2 regions of the Streptomyces sp. NPDC093600 genome follow, and region 2 is predicted to be linked to the other one. Evidence: riboswitches for the same ligand, from Rfam matches in the RefSeq annotation. Region 2 holds a riboswitch; the other holds the start of a gene.
What was found. Region 2 has a riboswitch for glycine ahead of gcvP (aminomethyl-transferring glycine dehydrogenase). Riboswitches for the same ligand answer to the same signal wherever they lie in the genome.
Positions count from the first base shown of each region.

Region 1 (9,789 bases), on a different contig from region 2:
GGTAGGCGCCGGTCTCGTCCGCGATACGGCGGAAGGCGGCGAAGTCCAGCTGGCGCGGGTAGGCGGACCAGCCCGCGATGATCACCTTGGGGCGGTGCTCCTTGGCGAGGCGCTCGACCTCGGCCATGTCGACCAGACCGGCGGCGTCGACGTGGTAGGCGACCACGTTGAACTGCTTGCCGGAGAAGTTCAGGCGCATGCCGTGGGTGAGGTGGCCGCCGTGGGCCAGGTCCAGACCGAGGATGGTGTCGCCGGGCTGGGCCAGGGCGAACAGCGCGGCCTGGTTGGCGGAGGCGCCGGAGTGGGGCTGGACGTTGGCGTACTCGGCGCCGAAGAGGTCCTTGACCCGGTCGATCGCGATCTGCTCGGCGACGTCCACGTGCTCGCAGCCGCCGTAGTAGCGGCGGCCGGGGTAGCCCTCGGCGTACTTGTTGGTGAGAACGGAGCCCTGGGCCTCCATGACCGCGACCGGAGCGAAGTTCTCCGAGGCGATCATCTCGAGGGTGGACTGCTGACGGTGGAGCTCGGCGTCGACAGCGGCGGCGACGTCCGGGTCCAGCTCGTGAAGAGGGGTGTTCAGCACAGACATGAATCGATCCCTAAGGGGTCTCAGTTCCCGGCGGAGAACTCGGCGTACTCGTCGGCGGAGAGCAGGTCGTCCGGCTCGCCCGTGACGCGTACCTTGAACAGCCAGCCACCCTCGAACGGAGCGGTGTTCACCAGGGAGGGGTCGTCCACGACGTCCTGGTTGGCCGCCACGACCTCGCCGGTGACGGGGGAGTACAGGTCGCTGACGGACTTCGTCGACTCCAGCTCGCCGCAGGTCTCGCCCGCGGTGACCGTGTCGCCGACCTCGGGGAGCTGGGCGTAGACGACGTCACCGAGCGCGTTGGCCGCGAACTCCGTGATGCCGACCGTCGCGACGCCGTCCTCGGCGTCCGACAGCCACTCGTGCTCCTTGGTGTAGCGCAGCTGCTGGGGGTTGCTCATGACCTGATTCTCCTGGATCGGGGGAGTGCTGATGAACGTGGGTCTTGCGGGATGAGACGAGAGGTGAGACGGGCGGTGGGACGGGTCCCGCCGGGAAACGTCACTTCCGGCGCTTGTAGAACGGCAGCGCCACGACCTCGTACGGCTCGTGGGTGCCGCGGATGTCCACACCTACACCCGGCGTGCCCGGCTCGGCGTGCGCCGCGTCCACGTACGCCATGGCGATCGGCTTTCCGAGGGTCGGGGAGGGGGCGCCGGAGGTGACCTCGCCGACGACCTCGCCGTTCGCGACGACCGGCATCCCGGCGCGCGGGACCCGGCGGCCCTCGGCGACCAGGCCGACGAGCTTGCGCGGCGGGGCGGTCTCGGCGCGCTCGGCGGCCTTCTCCAGCGCCTCGCGGCCGACGAAGCGGCCGTCGTTGGTCGTCTTCTCGAACTTGACCACCCGGCCGAGACCGGCGTCGAACGGCGTCAGGGAGGTGGTCAGCTCGTGCCCGTAGAGCGGCATGCCCGCCTCCAGGCGGAGCGTGTCACGGCAGGACAGACCGCAGGGGATCAGACCGACCGGGGCGCCGGCCTCCGTCAGCGCCTTCCAGACGCCCTCGGCGTGCTCGGGCTTCAGGAACAGCTCGAAGCCGTCCTCGCCGGTGTAGCCGGTACGGGCGATCAGCGCGGGGACCCCGGCGACCGTGCCGGGCAGACCGGCGTAGTACTTCAGCCCGTCCAGGTCGGCGTCGGTCAGCGACTTCAGGATGCCGGGGGACTCGGGGCCCTGGACGGCGATCAGCGCGTAGGCGTCACGGTCGTCACGCACGTCGGCGTCGAAGCCGGCCGCCCGCTCGGTGAGCGCGTCCAGGACGATCTGCGCGTTGGAGGCGTTGGCGACGATCATGTACTCGCGCTCCTGGAGCCGGTACACGATCAGGTCGTCCAGGATGCCGCCGTCCTCCTGGCAGATCATCGTGTAGCGGGCCCGGCCCACGCCCACCGTGGAGATGTTGCCGACCAGCGCGAAGTCGAGCAGCTCGACGGCCTGCGGCCCGGCGACGGTGATCTCCCCCATGTGGGAGAGGTCGAAGAGACCCGCCTTCGTGCGGACGGCGTTGTGCTCGTCCCGCTCGCTGCCGTAACGCAGCGGCATGTCCCAGCCCGCGAAGTCGGTCATGGTCGCGCCCAGGGAGCGATGCAGGGCATCGAGGGCAGTCAGGCGGGGTGCAGTGCTCATGGGTGTGGCTCCCGGATCCCAGGGCGAAAAAAATCATGACGGACGAGGACGATCCTCCCCATCTGTCATGGAACCTGAGAGGTTCACCGAGAGCATCCTCGGCTTGCACCTTGGGTGGGGCGCGACGACGCGCCCGCTTTTCAGATCTGCCTCATCCGCGCGGTACGGGGCCTGAGAGATTCAAGGGAGGGTCTTGCTCCTTCGGCGCCCGGACTGCTACAGCACTGCTACAGCCTGTCCGGGACTCTCCCGCGCGGATTCGAGCGGCCGGTATGTGGTTGTGTGCGCTTGGCGCGCACATCATTGCACGCGGGTCCTGATCGGCAAATCGCTTGTGCCTCATTACCGTCTCTTTACACTTCTTGGGGAAGGGTCTTCAGGACCCGACAGGGGGAGAAGCGATGACGTTCCAGCGAACCGGCGCCTACGCGGCCACCGGCATACCGGCCCAGCGCGCCCGGGCCAGGACCCGCCGCCGCGCCGCCGCGCGCCTGCTCCGCGACCTGCGCGACCGGGACGGGCGCGGCCCGAGCGTGCTCGCCTTCGCCGCCGGCGACCTGGTGGTCGTCTCCGGGCTGCCCGGCAGCGGCAAGTCGACGCTGCTGCGCCAGGCCGCCGACGGACGCGGCATCGACTCGCAGGACGCCCGCGAGCGCTGGGAGGCGCGGATGCCCCGCTTCCTGCCGTACGCCGTCTACCGCCCGCTGGTACGCGTCTCGCACTACGCCGGGCTGCGCCGCGCCCTGCGCGCCGGCCGGAGCGTGATAGTCCACGACTGCGGCACCCAGTCCTGGGTGCGCAACTGGCTCGCCCGCGAGGCCCGCCGCCGCGGCCGCTCCCTGCATCTGGTCCTGCTCGACGTCACCCCCGCCGCCGCCCGCGAGGGCCAGCGGGAGCGGGGCCGCGGGGTGTCCGGGTACGCCTTCGCCCGCCACCGCCGGGCGGTCGGCCGGCTGCTGCGCTCCGTCGAGGCGGGCCGGCTGCCCCGCGGCTGCGCCTCGGCGACCCTGCTCGACCGGGACGCCGCGGGCGCACTCCGGAAGATCGCCTTCCGGGACACGCACTGACCGGCGGGGGAGCGGCGGCGTCCCGGACCGGCCCGCTCCGTACGCTTGTGGCCACGACGGCGCCGGGGCGGCGTTAGGGTTCTGCCCCGAGGGCGCGTGACCAGACGCGTGAGAAGGGGAAACCAGACCGTGGACGTTACGTGGCCGGGCAATGAGCTCGAAGAGGTACTGGCCGCCTCGCTCGGCAATCCCGCCGCGGGCGGCCGGCTCGTCGAGGTCCTCGGCCGCAGCCCCGTCTGGGTGCCGCTGCCCAACGGCGGCAGCCCCGAGAGCACCGACCTCGACCTGCCCACGATGGAGATCGACGGCATCCCGTACGTCCCCGTCTTCAGCTCCGAGCAGCAGTTCCTGGCCTGCGTCGGCAGCCACATGTCCTTCACCGTCGCGCCCGCCCGCGAGTTCGCCCGCGGTCTGCCGCCGCAGCTCGGCATCGCCGTGAACCCCGGCGGCACCGTCGGCGCCCCGCTGCCCCCGCCCGCCGTCGCCGAACTCTGCCGGGCCGGACGCACCCCGCTGGACGGCCCCGCGAGCGGCGGCCGGGTGCGGCTCTTCGAGCCCGACTGGCAGGACGACCCCGTCGACTTCCTCTCCGCCGCGGCCGCCGAGTTCGAGGCCACGGGCGTCGTCCTCACCGCCCGCCGCGCCCTCGCCAGCGTCGAGGGCACCGAACCCGCCCTCTTCGTCGGCGTCCAGCTCGCCGGCTGGGACGGCGTCGACCGCAACGCCCCGCTCGACGCCCTCGGCCGCGCGCTCGGCCGGGTCGAGGTGGCCTGGCCGGTCAATCTCATCCTCCTGGACGTTGCGCAGGACCCCGTGGCCGACTGGATGCTGGACCGGGTGCGCCCCTTCTACCAGCGGACCGACGGCTGAGCGGGGCAGCACGGCAGTGAGCGTCATTAAGCTGGACCGGTGGACGGAAGAGGGGCGGGACACAGGGTGAGCGCGTCAGGCACCGCTGCGGCCGGACAGGTCGAGCACATGCTGCGCCAGGTGGCACCCGGACGCTACGAAGCGTACGAGCGACTGCTGCACGCCCTCGCGGACGGCGACGTCTGGATGCTGCTCTGGCACGGCCAGGCCGGCTCGCCCGACGCCCAGTACGGCAACATCGAGATCGACGGCCTGGGCTACGCCCCCTGCGTCACCTCCGCCCAGGAACTGGCCGCCTCCGGCTGGAACCGCGCCCACGAGGTGGTCACCGGCCGCGACATCGCCCGCGCCCTCTACCCCGACCGCTGGGGCATCTGGCTCAACCCGCACGACTCCGGCGGCGGCGTCGGCATCCCCTGGGCCGACCTGCGCCGGATCGCCACGGGCCTCGACCGGATGCCCGCCGGGCCGCTGCGGCTGACCGAACCCGCCCTGGAAATCCCCCAGTTCTACGCCCTGCTGACCCAGAACGCCCACCGCACCCCCTCCGTGAGGGCGCTGCGCCGCGCCTGGGTGCAGCCCGCGCTCGGCTCCGCGTACCTCGCCATCGGACTCGACCTCTACGACACCTCCCCGGCCTCGGTCGACGCCGTGCGGGCGATGATGGGCCGGTCGATCTCCGCCGTCCCCGACGGGCTGCCCGTCTCGACGGTCGCGATGTCCGACGAGTACGACCCGGTGGCGATGTGGCTGCGCGCCAACGCCCGCCCCTTCTACGACCGGGACGCCCACGCCGCCCCCGCCCCGCAGACCCCGGGCCTCGGATACCCGCCGGCCGCGCCCCGTACGTACTGATTCGCACCCTTCCGTCTCCCCAATTCCGGCCCCCGCGGGCGCTGTTGAGGGACATGTCCGTTCTGCTGGATTAGAGGGTGAGATGGTCCGCTCACGCGATCACGACGTCCGGATAACGGAAGGCAACGCACCGCATCACGTTTGAGCAAACATTCCCCGCTGGGTCTGGCGGGTGATCGCGAACACATTGAAGACTCCCCGGAACACCGGGCGTTCGGCCGTCATGGCCGGTGCCCCGCAGTTGTTCCACCAAGCCGCTACCCGCGGCGGGCAAGGGCCGGCTACCGGCGGCCGAGAGGGGTCCTCACCACGATGACGGCACCACTGCACGAGACGAGTGCGGCCGAGTCGACCGCGGCCGTCGACGCCGTGCCCGAAGGCCCCGCCGACGTGATCCAGGGCCGTTCGCCCTGGCAGATCGCCTGGACGCGCCTCAAGCGCGACCGACTGGCCCTCGCGGGCGGCGCCGTCGTGATCTTCCTGGTCCTGGTCGCGATCTTCGCGCCGGTGATCGTGGGCCTCCTCGGCCACCCGCCGGACGAGTTCCACGAGGACCAGATCGACCCGCTCTTCGGCACCCCGATCGGCCCCTGGGGCGGCATCAGCTCCGACTTCCTCCTCGGAGTCGAGCCGGTCAACGGCCGCGACGTCTTCAGCCGGGTCGTCTACGGCGCCCGGATCTCGCTCCTCGTCGCCGTCCTCGCGGCGCTCTTCGCGGTCGTCCTCGGCACCATCCTCGGCATCGTCGCCGGCTTCTTCGGCGGCTGGGTCGACGCGGCGCTCAGCCGGGTCATGGACGTCATGCTCGCCTTCCCGCAGCTGCTCTTCACCATCGCCCTGGTCTCCGTACTGCCCAACGAGATCCTCGGAGTCTCCGGGTCCGGCGTACGCATCGGCGCCCTGGTGGTCGTCATCGGCTTCTTCGGCTGGCCCTACGTGGGCCGGATCGTCCGCGGCCAGACCCTCTCGCTGCGCGAGCGCGAGTACGTCGAGGCCGCCCGCAGCCTGGGCGCCGGCCGCCTCTACATCCTGCGCCGGGAGCTGCTGCCCAACCTGGTCGCGCCGATCATGGTCTACGCGACCCTCATGATCCCCACCAACATCCTCACCGAGGCGGCGCTCAGCTTCCTGGGAGCGGGTGTGAAGCCTCCCACCGCTTCCTGGGGCCAGATGCTGTCGACGGCCATCACCACCTATGAATCGGACCCCCTGTTCATGGTGATCCCCGGCCTGGCGATCTTCATCACCGTTCTGGCGTTCAACCTCTTCGGTGACGGCGTGCGTGACGCGCTCGACCCGAAGGCCGCTCGCTGAGCGGCTGCCAGCCCGCACAGACCCGCCCCTGCCGCTGGTGACAGGAGGCAATCAACACCGGCGGACCCGCCCCGACGGCCGCCACTATTCCGGAGGTTGCGAGACCATGAACCTGAACAGCTCTTCACGGCGCAGAATCGCCGCGGGCGCACTGCTCGCCGCGGCCACCATGGTCGTCACCACGGCGTGTGGCGGCGGAAACGGCGGAGGCGACAGCAAGTCCGGCGCGGCCGGCTTCAACGCCGCGGTGAACAAGATCGCCAACCCTTCCGACAAGAAGGGCGGTGAGCTGAAGTTCATCGGCTCGCAGGAGGCCGACTCCTGGGACCCGCAGCGCGGTTACTACGGCTTCGTGTGGGACTTCGCCCGCTACTACACCCGCCAGCTCGTCACCTTCAAGGCGGCCCCCGGCGCGGCCTCCACCGAGCTTGTCTCCGACCTCGCCACCGACACCGGCAAGGTTTCGCCCGACGGTCTCACCTACACCTTCACGCTGAAGGACGGGGTGAACTGGGAGGACGGCAAGCCGATCACCTCCAAGGACATCAAGTACGGCATCGAGCGCATCTGGGCCCAGGACGTCATCTCCGGCGGCCCGATCTACCTCCAGCAGGTCCTCGACCCCAAGGGCGAGTACAAGGGTCCGTACAAGGACACCTCCCCGGACAAGCTCGGCCTGAAGGCGATCGAGACCCCGGACGACAAGACCATCATCTTCAAGCTGCCGGTCGCCAACGGTGACTTCCTGCAGATGCTGGCCATGCCCGCCGCCTCCCCGGTCCGCCAGGACAAGGACACCAAGGCGCAGTACGGCCTGAAGCCGTTCTCCTCCGGCCCGTACAAGTGGCAGTCGTACACGCCCAACAAGTCGATCATGCTGGTCCGCAACGACAAGTGGGACCCGAAGTCGGACACCGTCCGCAAGGCGCTTCCGGACAAGATCAGCGTCAAGTTCACCACCAACGCCGACGACATGGACAACCGCCTGATCGAGGGCGAGTACGACCTCGACCTCAACGCCACCGGCGTCGGCGCGTCCGCCCGCGGCAAGGTGCTCCAGCAGCACAAGGCGAACGCGGACAACCCGCAGACCGGCTTCATCCGCTACGCGGTCTTCCCCCAGACGGTCGTTCCCAACATCGAGTGCCGCAAGGCCATGATCTACGCGGCCGACTCCAAGTCCCTCCAGACCGCCCGCGGCGGCCCGCAGGCCGGTGGCGACATCGCCACCAACATGCTGCCGCCGGCGATCAAGGGCGCCGACCCGAAGGCCGACCCGTACGGCAAGCTCTCCGGCAAGCCGGACATCGCCAAGGCGAAGGAGGCGCTGAAGAAGTGCGGCAAGCCGAACGGCTTCAAGACCACCATCGCCGTCCGTAACAACAAGAAGATCGAGATCGCGACCGCCGAGTCCCTCCAGCAGTCGCTGAAGGCCGTCGGCATCGACGCCCAGATCGACCAGTTCGACGGCGCCCAGACCTCCGGCATCATCGGTTCGCCGAAGGTGGTCAAGGACAAGGGCTACGGCATCATCATCATGGGCTGGGGCGCCGACTTCCCCAGCGGCCAGGGCTTCCTGCAGCCGCTGGTCGACGGCCGGTTCATCCTGCAGAGCGGTAACAACAACTTCTCCGAGCTGAACGACCCGGCCGTCAACAAGCTCTTCGACGAGGCGCTGAAGGAGACCGACCCGGTCAAGGCCGGCGAGCTCTACAAGCAGATCAACACGAAGGTCTCCGAGGCGGCGGTCTACCTGCCCTTCACCCACGAGAAGAACATCATCTGGCGCTCGTCGCGACTGACCAACGTCTACACGGCCGACGCCTACAACGGCCGCTACGACTACGCGTCGCTCGGCGTCGTCAAGTAGGTCGAGTCCGTCGAGTGTCCACCAACTCGCTCCACCGGCGCACCACCCGCCGCTAGGTCCGAAGGGCAGGTGATGGCCGCTCACGGTGGCCGGGGACCCCGATCGGGATCCCCGGCCACCGGTCGGCCGACCGCATGCTTGCATATATCGTCCGACGGCTGTTCGCCGTCGTAGTGATGCTGATGGTCGTCACCCTGGTGACGCTCAGCATCTTCTTCCTGATCCCCAAGATGACCGGCAGCGACCCTGCCGCGATGTTCGTCGGCAAGCAGGCGGACCCTGCCTCGATCGAAGGCATCCGGCAGAAGCTGGGTCTGGACGAGCCGATCCTGGTCCAGTTCTGGCACTTCGTCTCCGGAATCTTCGTCGGCCGCGACTACACCGGCGGCGGCAGCACGATCCACTGCGCGGCACCCTGCTTCGGCTACTCGTTCCGCACCGAGCAGGACGTCTCGACGATGCTGGTGGACGCCTTCCCCGTCACCCTCTCCATGGTCATCGGCGCCGCGATCCTCTGGCTCCTCATGGGCGTCTCGACCGGTGTCGTCTCCGCCCTCAAGCGGGGCACCGTCGTCGACCGCGTCGCGATGATCACCGCGCTCGCCGGCGTCTCGCTCCCCATCTTCTTCACCGCCATGCTGGCGATGCTGATCTTCCGCACCCAACTGGGCTGGCTCAACGCCTCGTACGTGCCGATCGGGGAGTCCTTCGGCGGGTGGTTCGGCGGCCTGCTGCTGCCCTGGGTCACGCTCGCCTTCCTCTACGCGGCGATGTACGCACGGCTCACCCGCGCCACGATGCTCGAAGTCCTCGGCGAGGACTACATCCGTACCGCACGGGCCAAGGGTCTGCCGGAGCCGGTCGTGCTCGGCAAGCACGCCATGCGCTCCACCATGACCCCCATCCTGACCATCTTCGGCATGGACCTCGGCGCCCTCGTCGGCGGCGCGATCCTGACCGAGACCGCGTTCAACCTGCAGGGCCTCGGCTGGATGGCCATCAAGGGAGTCAGCGAGCGCGACCTGCCGCTGATCATGGCGGTCACCCTCATCACCGCCGCCTGTGTCGTCCTCGCCAACCTCGTGGTGGACCTTCTGTACGCGGTGATCGACCCCCGAGTGAGGCTCGCATGACGGACAAGCTTCTGAAGACCGGAGCCGCTGTGGGCGAGCCGGTCGCGTCCGGGAGGTCCGCGCCGTCCGACGCCTTCCTCGACGTACGCGATCTGAAGATCCACTTCCCGACCGACGACGGCGTGGTCAAGTCCGTCGACGGCCTCACCTTCCAGCTGGAGAAGGGCAAGACCCTCGGAATCGTGGGCGAGTCCGGCTCCGGCAAGTCGGTGACCTCGCTCGGCATCATGGGCCTGCACACCGTCGGCCAGTACGGCCGCCAGAAGGCGCGGATCTCCGGCGAGATCTGGCTCAACGGCCAGGAACTGCTGTCCGCGGACGCCGAGTCCGTCCGCAAGCTGCGCGGCCGCGACATGGCGATGATCTTCCAGGACCCGCTCTCCGCGATGCACCCGTACTACACGGTCGGCGCCCAGATCGTGGAGGCGTACCGCGTCCACAACGACGTGGACAAGAAGACCGCCC
Region 1 is NZ_JBIWIU010000012.1:192,071-201,859, reverse strand. Features, by position in the region: gene glyA (serine hydroxymethyltransferase) at 1-589, opposite strand, end outside; gene gcvH (glycine cleavage system protein GcvH) at 610-990, opposite strand; gene gcvT (glycine cleavage system aminomethyltransferase GcvT) at 1,091-2,215, opposite strand; glycine riboswitch at 2,366-2,477, opposite strand; gene ACIRB4_RS26580 (AAA family ATPase) at 2,617-3,282, shown strand; gene ACIRB4_RS26575 (enhanced serine sensitivity protein SseB) at 3,412-4,152, shown strand; gene ACIRB4_RS26570 (enhanced serine sensitivity protein SseB C-terminal domain-containing protein) at 4,219-5,007, shown strand; gene ACIRB4_RS26565 (ABC transporter permease) at 5,320-6,321, shown strand; gene ACIRB4_RS26560 (ABC transporter substrate-binding protein) at 6,428-8,191, shown strand; gene ACIRB4_RS26555 (ABC transporter permease) at 8,326-9,324, shown strand; gene ACIRB4_RS26550 (ABC transporter ATP-binding protein) at 9,321-9,789, shown strand, end outside.
Region 1: another riboswitch for glycine. It lies ahead of gcvT (glycine cleavage system aminomethyltransferase GcvT); the one in region 2 lies ahead of gcvP (aminomethyl-transferring glycine dehydrogenase).

Region 2 (9,789 bases):
AGCGCCCGGTGGAAGGTGTCGGCCTGCCATGACGCCCCGTTGATCCGCCCGCGGCAGCGCTCCTCGATCACGCCGAGGTAGAAGTCGCGGTCCGCCGGCTCGACGCGCCAGGCGTCGAGGCCTGCCGCGGCCAGCGGCAGCAGCTCGTCCAGGACCAGCCGTACCGCCGGAATCGCCGCCACCCCGCCCGACCGGCCGGGCCGCGGCCAGCGCAGCTCCGCGTCGATCCCGTGGCGGCACGCGGTCTCGAAGTTCACGGCCGCGTCCTCGAACGGCAGCCGCTTCCACACCGGCCGGGCCTCCTCGGCCAGCGCCCGCACCAGGCCGTAGTAGAAGGCCGCGTTGGCGACGACGTCGGTGACGGTCGGCCCGGCCGGCAGGACGCGGTTCTCCACCCGCAGATGCGGGACCCCGTCCACCCAGCCGTACACCGGGCGGTTCCAGCGGTAGACGGTGCCGTTGTGCAGCACGAGCTCGCGCAGCCGCGGCACCCCGCCCCGGTCGAGGACGAGCAGCGGGTCCTCCTCGTCGCAGATCGGCAGCAGCGGGGGGAAGTAGCGCAGGTTCTCCTCGAAGAGGTCGTACGCGGAATCCACCCACCGCTCCCCGAACCAGGTCCTCGGGCGCACCCCCTGCGCCTGGAGCTCCGGCGGCCTCGTGTCCGTGGCCTGCTGGAAGAGCGGCGGCCGGGACTCGCGCCACAGCTCGCGCCCGAAGAGGAACGGCGAGTTGGCTCCCACCGCGATCTGGACCGCGGCCACGGCCTGCGCCGCGTTCCAGACGGCGGCGAAACGCTGCGGGGTGACCTGGAGGTGCAGCTGTACGGAGGTGCAGGCCGCCTCCGGCACGATCGACGTGGCGGTGCACGTCAGCCGCTCCACGCCGTGGATGTCGAGGGTGAAGTCCTCGCCCCTGGCGGCGACGATCTGGTCGTTGAGGAGGGTGTAGCGGTCGACCGAGGAGAGGTTCTCGGAGACGAGGTCGTCCTGGGTGAGCGTGGGCAGAATTCCGATCATGACCACGCTCGCGTCGACTTCACGGGCTTTGCGGTCGGCATATCCTAGACTGGTGGTGAGCTCCTCCCCGAGGCGGTCGAATACCCGTCCGTCGAGACGGTGCGGGGCGATGTTCACTTCGAGATTGAACATTCCCAGTTCCGTCTGGAAATCCGGGCTCGCGATCCGCTCCAGCACCGGCTGATTGACCATCCTGGGCATACCGTCGCGCCCGGCGAGATTGAGTTCGATCTCCAGACCCATGAGATTCCGCGGCCGGTCGAACCTCTTCTCCGCCAGAAGCCTCGCGAGCCCCGCGAGGCACTGCTGGAGCTTCCTGCGATATCGCTGCCGGTCAGACAGGCCGAACCCGTCTGTCTCGACCTTCTCCCCCATCGAAGCGTCCCTCCAGCATGGGCGGCCGCGGCGACGGCCGCGAGTGTCACGGACGATGATGCCCCAGCCTACTGATCCATAACGCCTGCGCGACAACCCCGTGGACCGATAGGCTGAAGAGATTCCCGTCCGGCACATCCCCGAGGCACCGATCAGAGACATATTCCATCGACATAATTGTCGGAACCATGGGATCGATATCCGGCCGTCCGCAGCGGGAACAACGCCGCAGGCCGGCGCCTAGGAACCCACCGGGAAGCCGCCGAATCGCCGCACGAAAAGGACCGGATAGGACCTTGCTTGTAATATCGGCGAGCGCTAGCGGAAACACTGTGTGAACACCTCTCGTATAAACTCCGCGAACGAGGCAGAGTGTTGGCGCCCGGCCATGGCCTCCTGGCCCCCCTTCCGGCCCGGCAGCTGACAGCGCCGTCGTACCTGCCCACGCGTCACCGTGTCTCCTGAGCGAGAGGCGACCCACCATGCTCCGACCCTCACCGGCCCCTGCGCCGGCCCTGCGCAGTGTCCTCGCGGCCCTCGGTTCCCCCACCGCCGTCCGCGAGGCGCGAACGCCCGCCCTCCGAACCGCCCAGGGCCCGCTGAGCCCCGAACTCCCGCTGCCCGTACACGTCCTCGACGTACGGGACCAGGTCGTCCCCCCGGGACAGGCTCCGCGCACCCGGCTCGCCGGCTGGCGCTTCCTCATCCGGGGCACCGACAGGGCCGTCGCCGCCGCGGACACCATGCTCACCCCCGACGGCTGGTCGTTCTCGCATTTCTTCGAAGGGCCGTACGTCACCGCCACGGAACGCGCGCTGCTCCAGGCCGACGCCCTGCCCACGCCGTACCAGCCCCGGCTGCTGTCCATACCGGAGCTGTACATGCTGACGCTCTGGCTGCACGGCGACACCGAGGCCGACGGCGCCTCGGGCCCGCCCGCACCCACCGACCTGCTGGTCCCGCTCGCCCCCGCGCCGCCGGGAATCGCCGCCCATCGCCCGCACCGGGTCGCCGACCTGCTGCCCGTCCTCACCCTGCGCCTGGCGCCGCCGCCGCTGTTCGGCACGCCGGCGCCGGCCTGATCCGTCCCCCCTCCCCGCCCCGCGGCCGGCCCGGTCGCGGGGCGGAATTCCGTCCGGACCAGGTCGAACACCTTCGTCGAACGACTCCCCCCGTACGGACTAGCCCTTTGGTGCTACTCCGAACCACCCGAAGTGACCGCCCAGTTGAGCTGAACCGCCCGCGAGAGTGATACGTCTTCATGCAGTAGGAAGAGCTGCCGCGAAATCCCTGCGGATCGACGTCCGTAGGGGAACACTGGACCAACCGAACCGACAACGGGGGGCGGCCATGAGCACCGCATCGAGCCGCAGGACGACACTCATCACGACGCAGCGAAAGAACCCACCCATGTGCCAGCACCAGCCAGCCTGTCCCACCGCCGACTCCGCCGACCGGGAGGCGGCCCGCCTCATGGCGCACCACCCGGAGCAGGGCTGGAGCCTGCTGTGCAACGGGGTCCTGCTCTTCGAGGACACCGGTGAACTGCTGCCGGACGGGCAGATCATCGCCCCGCACCGCCCGCTGAGGGTGGGGCAGGTGACGACCGCCGCCTGACGACGAGGCGGTTCAGGCACCAGGACCCGTACGAGGGACCGAGAACACGACAAGGGCCGGCCCGGAGGAGACCTCCGAACCGGCCCTGACTCATGCTCGGTCCCTGATCAGTTGTCGTACTCGTCCAGCGGCGGGCAGGAGCAGACCAGGTTGCGGTCGCCGAACGCCCCGTCGATGCGGCGGACCGGCGGCCAGTACTTGTCCGCGGCCGAGACACCGGCCGGGAAGACCGCCTCGTCACGGGTGTACGGGTGGTTCCACTCGCCGCCCAGCGCGGCCGCGGTGTGCGGCGCGTTGTGGAGCGGGTTGTCGTCGGCGGGCCACTCGCCCGAGGCGACCTTCTCGATCTCGCCGCGGATCGCGATCATCGTGTCGCAGAAGCGGTCGAGCTCGGTCAGGTCCTCGGACTCGGTCGGCTCGATCATCAGCGTGCCGGCCACCGGGAACGACATCGTCGGCGCGTGGAAGCCGTAGTCGATCAGGCGCTTGGCGATGTCGTCGACGCTGACACCGGTCGACTTGGACAGCGCGCGCAGGTCGACGATGCACTCGTGGGCGACCAGACCGGCCGGACCCGTGTAGAGCACCGGGTAGTGCGGCTCCAGGCGCTTGGCGATGTAGTTCGCGGCGAGGACGGCGACCTGCGTGGCCCGCTTGAGGCCCTCGCCACCCATCAGCCGCACGTACGACCACGAGATCGGCAGGATGCCGGCCGAGCCCCACGGGGCGGCCGAGATCGGGCCGACGCCCGTCTCGGGGCCCGCGGTGGGCTGCAGCGGGTGGTTCGGCAGGTACGGAGCGAGGTGCGCGCGCACCCCGACCGGCCCGACGCCCGGCCCGCCACCGCCGTGCGGGATGCAGAAGGTCTTGTGCAGGTTCAGGTGCGAGACGTCGCCGCCGAACTTGCCGGGCTTGGCGAGTCCCACCAGCGCGTTGAGGTTGGCGCCGTCGACGTACACCTGGCCGCCGGCATCGTGCACCTGGGCGCAGATGTCGGCGACGTGCTCCTCGAAGACACCGTGCGTGGAGGGGTAGGTGATCATCAGCACGGACAGCTCGTCGCGGTACTGCTCGATCTTGGCGCGCAGGTCCTCGACGTCCACCTCGCCGTCGTCGGCGGTCTTGACGACGACGACCTTCATGCCGGCCATCACCGCGCTGGCGGCGTTGGTGCCGTGCGCGGAGGACGGGATGAGGCAGACCGTGCGCTGCAGGTCGCCGTTGGCGCGGTGGTAGGCGCGGACGGCCAGCAGACCGGCCAGCTCGCCCTGCGATCCGGCGTTGGGCTGGATCGACACCTTGTCGTAGCCGGTGACCTCGGCGAGGCGCTCCTCCAGCTCGGTGATGAGCGTGAGGTAGCCCTGCGCCTGCTCGACGGGGGCGAAGGGGTGGATCTGGCCGAACTCGGGCCAGGTCACCGGCTCCATCTCGGTGGTCGCGTTCAGCTTCATGGTGCAGGAGCCGAGCGGGATCATGCCGCGGTCGAGGGCGTAGTCGCGGTCGGCGAGCCTGCGCAGGTAGCGCAGCATCGACGTCTCGGAGCGGTGCGCGTGGAAGACCGGGTGGGTCAGGTACGCGTCGGTGCGCAGGAGCCCGTCGGGCAGCGTCTCCTCGGCGGCGGCGTCCAGGGCCTCGATGTCGGCGTCGACACCGAAGGCGCCCCACACGGCGGCGAGCTGGGCGCGGCCGGTGGTCTCGTCGCAGGAGATCGACACGTGGTCGGCGTCGACGAGGTACAGGTTGACGCCGGCCTCACGGGCGGCGGCGACGGCCTCGGCGGCCTTGCCGGGCACGCGGACGGTGAGGGTGTCGAAGTACGAGCCGTGCACGATCTCGACGCCACCGGCCCTGAGGCCCTCGGCGAGGACCGTGGCGTACCGGTGGACGCGCTGGGCGATCTGCTTCAGACCGTCGGGACCGTGGTAGACGGCGTACATGCCGGCCATCACGGCGAGCAGCACCTGCGCGGTGCAGATGTTGCTGGTGGCCTTCTCGCGGCGGATGTGCTGCTCGCGGGTCTGCAGGGCCAGGCGGTAGGCGCGGTTGCCGTCGGCGTCGACGGAGACGCCGACGAGGCGGCCGGGAAGGGAGCGGGCGTGCTTGTCCTGGACGGCCATGTAGCCGGCGTGGGGCCCGCCGAAGCCCATCGGGACGCCGAAGCGCTGGGTCGTGCCGACGGCGATGTCCGCGCCCAGCTCGCCGGGCGAGGTGAGCAGCGTGAGCGCCAGCAGGTCGGCGGCGACGGTGACGATCGCGCCGAGCTCGTGGGCGGCGTCGATGACCGGCTTGATGTCCCGGACGGCGCCGGAGGCCCCCGGGTACTGGATCAGCACACCGAAGACACCGCGCTCGGCGATGTCGGCGGGGATTCCCTCGCTCAGATCGGCGACGACGACCTCGACGCCGGTCGGCTCGGCCCGGGTCTCGATGACGGCGATGGTCTGGGGCAGGGCGTCGGCGTCCACGAGGAAGACGCCGTTCTTGACCTTGCCGACGCGCCGGGACAGGGCCATGGCCTCGGCGGCCGCGGTGCCCTCGTCGAGCAGCGAGGCGCCGGAGGTGGGCAGACCGGTGAGGTCGGCGACCATGGTCTGGAAGTTGAGCAACGCCTCCAGACGGCCCTGCGAGATCTCCGGCTGGTAGGGCGTGTACGCGGTGTACCAGGCGGGGTTCTCCATGACGTTCCGGAGAATCACCGGCGGGGTGAAGGTGCCGTAGTAGCCCAGGCCGATCATCGGGGCGAGGACCTGGTTGCGGTCGGCGAGCCCGCGCAGCTCGGCGAGGACCTCGGCCTCGGTGCGGGCGGCGGGAAGGCCGAGCGCCTCGGCGCTCTTGATCACGTCCGGCACGGCGGCGGCCGTGAGCTCGTCGAGGGAGCCGTAGCCGACCTGCGCGAGCATCTTGGCCCGGGCTTCGGCGTCGGGCCCGATGTGCCGCTGTTCGAACGGGATGCCCTGCTCGAGCTCGGAGAGCGGAATGCGGTGGGCGGTCATGTACGGAGGCCTCCTGGTCGTCACGACCTGCGAGGGGCACCACGGCGCGGGTGCCCGGACGGCCTCCCCCTCTGTCATCTCAACCTGAGAGTTTCACCGGCACGCCGAAGGGCACGCCGGCTTTCACCGTCGGTGAGAGCGGATGCCGTCGGACGCCCGCCCTGCTTTCCAGAGTGACCTCGTCCGTGCGGTACAGGGGCCTGAGAGATTCCGGGGAGGATTTGCTCCTTCGGCGCCTCCGGAATTTCTCTCCGGAGGACTCTCCCGCACGGGGTCGACAGCCACAGCCAGCCTACCAGCGCGGTTCCCGCTCCCATCGCTCAAGTGGCCGACATCCCAGATGTGCACTTTCGTAGTCTTTGAAGACCAGTCGCGACAGTTGGAGGGACCGTGCAGACCGACATCGATCCGCGCAGCCTGATCGGCCGCAAGGCGTTCGACCGCGACGGCAACAAGATCGGCACCGTGGACGAGGTGTACCTCGACGACGCGACGGGCGTGCCGGAGTGGGCCGCGGTCCGCACGGGCCTGTTCAGCCGGGACGCCTTCGTCCCTCTGGAGCCCAGCGAACTGGTCGAGGACGGCCTCCACGTCCCGTACGAGCGGGCTCTGATCAAGGACGCCCCCGACTTCGGCGTGGGCCGCCATCTCTCCCCGGAGCAGGAGCTCCAGCTCTACCGCCACTACAACATCGCCCTGCCGCCGGTGCCGGACCACGACTTCGGCCACCTGGCGGGCCAGGAGGAGGCCTGACCGGCCCCTCCGGCATCTCCAGCCCCGTTCGCCCCGGGGGCCGCGCGTCGCGGCCTTCCGGGGCGACCGCTTGCCCGCGGGAGCAACCCTCCCTGTCGGCACACCCGTGTGCGGCAGGCCGGCTCCTAGGCGACCGCCGCCGTCCCCGCCCCGCCCCCCACCAGCGGCAGCGGGTCCGCCGGCTCCAGGTCCGGGTCGTCGACGGGGAAGGTCCGCACCCGGCCCGGCCCCGACCCCGGCTCCTCGAAGCGCACGGTGACCCGCCCGACCCCGCTTCCCTGCACCCACCCGGCGCCGTACACCGCGTGCCGTACGTCGTGCCCGGGCGCCCAGCGCCGCTCGGCCGGCGCCTCCGGCTCGACCGCCTCCGGCGCCACGGACGCCTCCCCCGGCTCGTCCTCCGACGGCGGCTCCGCCGCCTCCGCCTGCGCGAACAGGTCCTCCTGCGTGTAGTCCGCCAGCCCGCTGACCCCCACGCCCAGCAGCCGCACCCCGCCCGTCGTGTCCACCCCCTCGAGCAGCCGGCCCGCCGCCTCCCGCACCACCACCGGATCGTCCGTGGGCCCGCGCAACGTCTCCGACCGCGTCAAGGTCGAGAAGTCGTACCGCCGCACCTTGAGCACGATCGTCCGTCCCGAGTGCCCCGAGCCCCGCAGCCTGCCCACGCACCGCTCCGCGAGCCGCTCCACCTCCATCCGGATCCGCACCCGGTCGTGCAGGTCCACGTCGAAGGTGTCCTCCACCGACACGGACTTCGCGTCCCTCTCGGCCACCACGGGGCGGTCGTCGTACCCCTGGGCCATCCGGTACAGGGAGGCCCCATGCGCCCGCCCCAGCAGCCGTACAAGCTCGTCCTCACCCGCTTCCGCGAGGTCCGACACCGTCGTCATCCCCGCCCTGCGCAGATGCTCCCCCGTGGCCGGCCCGACGCCCGGCAGAATCCGCACCGACCTCGGTCCGAGCAGCTCCCGCTCCGTACCCGGCTCTATGAGCACCAGCCCGTCGGGTTTCGCCTCCTCCGACGCGATCTTCGCCAGCATCTTGGATCCCGCGAGCCCCACCGACCCCGTCAGTCCCGTCGTCGCGAGGATGTCCCGGCGCAGCAGCTCCCCCGCCCTGCGGGCGCTCGCGCTGTCGTCGGCGACGCCCCCCGCCTCCAGGTCCACGAACGCCTCGTCGAGGCTGAGCGGCTCCACGAGGGGCGACAGCCGTCCGAGCAACTCCATGACCTGCTCGCTGATGGACCGGTAGAACGCGAACCGGGGCACGAGATAGGCGGCGTTCGGCGCCCGCCTGCGCGCCTGCGCCATGGGCATCGCCGAATGGACGCCGAAGCGCCGTGCCTCGTACGAGGCGGTGGCAACGACTCCGCGCGGCCCGAGACCGCCGACGACCACCGGTTTTCCGCGCAGGCTCGGTTTCGCCGCCTGCTCGGCGGCGGCGAAGAAGGCATCCATGTCCAGATGCAGAATCGTCGGCGCGGCTCTCACATCTCCGATGCTGCCCTACGCCACTGACAATCGGCTCGCACTCCCGTGCGGACGCGCCCGGCAGGCGGTCCCCAGGGGCCGGCTCTCCGGCCCGAGCACCATCCAGGGCGTCCAGGTCTCAGACGGCCCGGTCCCGCCGGCGTCGCGCCAGCTCGTCGCCGGGGTTGTGCCCGATCAGCGTCTCGCCGGTGTCCACACGCTCACCGTGCAGTTGCGAGAGCGCGGCCTCCACGTCTCGCCAGACCACTCCCACCGCGATCCCGAAGACGCCCTGCCCCCCTTGGAGCAGATCCACGACCTCGTCGGGCGAGGAGCACTCGTACACGGTCGCGCCGTCGCTCATCAGCGTCATCCGCTCCAGATCGCGAAAGCCGTGGGCCCGCAGATGCTGCACGGCCGCCCGGATGTTCTGAAGCGCGACCCCGGTGTCCAGGAAACGTTTGACGATCTTGAGGACGACGACGTCACGGAAGCTGTACAGCCGCTGCGTCCCCGAGCCGTAGGCGGGCCGAACGCTCGGCTCGACAAGGCCGGTACGCGCCCAGTAGTCCAACTGGCGGTAGGTGATCCCCGCCGCCGCGCACGCGGTGGGCCCGCGGTATCCCACGGTCTCCGTATCCGCGTCCGCACCCGTGGCCGCGTCCGCACTCGCGTCCGTACCGAAGTCGCTCACACCGCCGTGAAGCGGATACGGACCGTTCTCACCGGGCGCACGCCCGAGGGAGCCCCCTGCCGTACCGTCGCCGCTGCTCATCACGCCGACCCTCCGTCCTTGACCTGCCCACACGAAGGTAGGCAGTCACTCGGGGTGCGTCAACGATCGCCACACTCGGCACGCCGAGTGATAATCACCCTGAGAGTGGTTTCCCGTATCTCTCTTCGGGGAAAGGCTACTCGAATGCGCTGACGCGCCCTCGGATCAGCGCCCGCGCGGGACGGCACTTCGCCGCTTCGTCCGCCGGGACAGAGCCTCGCCGGAACGCCTCACTGGCTGCTGGAACCGAAGTCCTCCGGGGAGATCTGGTCGAGGAATTCGCGGAACTTCTCCACCTCGTCCTCCTGCTCGTCCGGAATCGCGATACCGGCGTCGTCCAGGACACCGTCACTGCCGAAGATCGGCGTCCCGGTGCGCAGGGCCAGCGCTATCGCGTCGGACGGCCTGGCGCTCACCTCGACGCCGCTGGCGAAGACCAGCTCCGCGTAGAAGACCCCTTCACGGAGGTCGGTGATGCGGACCTCGGTGAGCTCCTGGCCCACCGCCTCAAGGACGTCCTTGAAGAGGTCGTGCGTCAGCGGCCTGGCAGGAGCCATGCCCTGCTGAGCGAAGGCGATCGCGGTCGCCTCACCCGGTCCGATCCAGATGGGGAGGTACCGATCGCCTCCCACTTCACGCAGGAGCACGATCGGTTGGTTGGAGGGCATTTCGACCCGGACACCCACAACGTCGAGCTCGTTCACACAGCAACCCTAGGACGTGCTCGACCGGTTTGGGTAGTCGGGACCCCCCAAGATCACTGCAACCGGATGCCCAGCGCCGTCTGCACC
Region 2 is NZ_JBIWIU010000017.1:96,821-106,609, forward strand. Features, by position in the region: gene ACIRB4_RS29825 (glutamate-cysteine ligase family protein) at 1-1,391, opposite strand, end outside; gene ACIRB4_RS29830 (hypothetical protein) at 1,874-2,473, shown strand; gene ACIRB4_RS29835 (DUF5999 family protein) at 2,802-3,008, shown strand; gene gcvP (aminomethyl-transferring glycine dehydrogenase) at 3,116-6,001, opposite strand; glycine riboswitch at 6,180-6,278, opposite strand; gene ACIRB4_RS29845 (PRC-barrel domain-containing protein) at 6,392-6,754, shown strand; gene ACIRB4_RS29850 (DNA polymerase IV) at 6,880-8,244, opposite strand; gene ACIRB4_RS29855 (MerR family transcriptional regulator) at 8,363-8,998, opposite strand; gene ACIRB4_RS29860 (bifunctional nuclease family protein) at 9,229-9,702, opposite strand; gene ACIRB4_RS29865 (MerR family transcriptional regulator) at 9,756-9,789, opposite strand, start outside.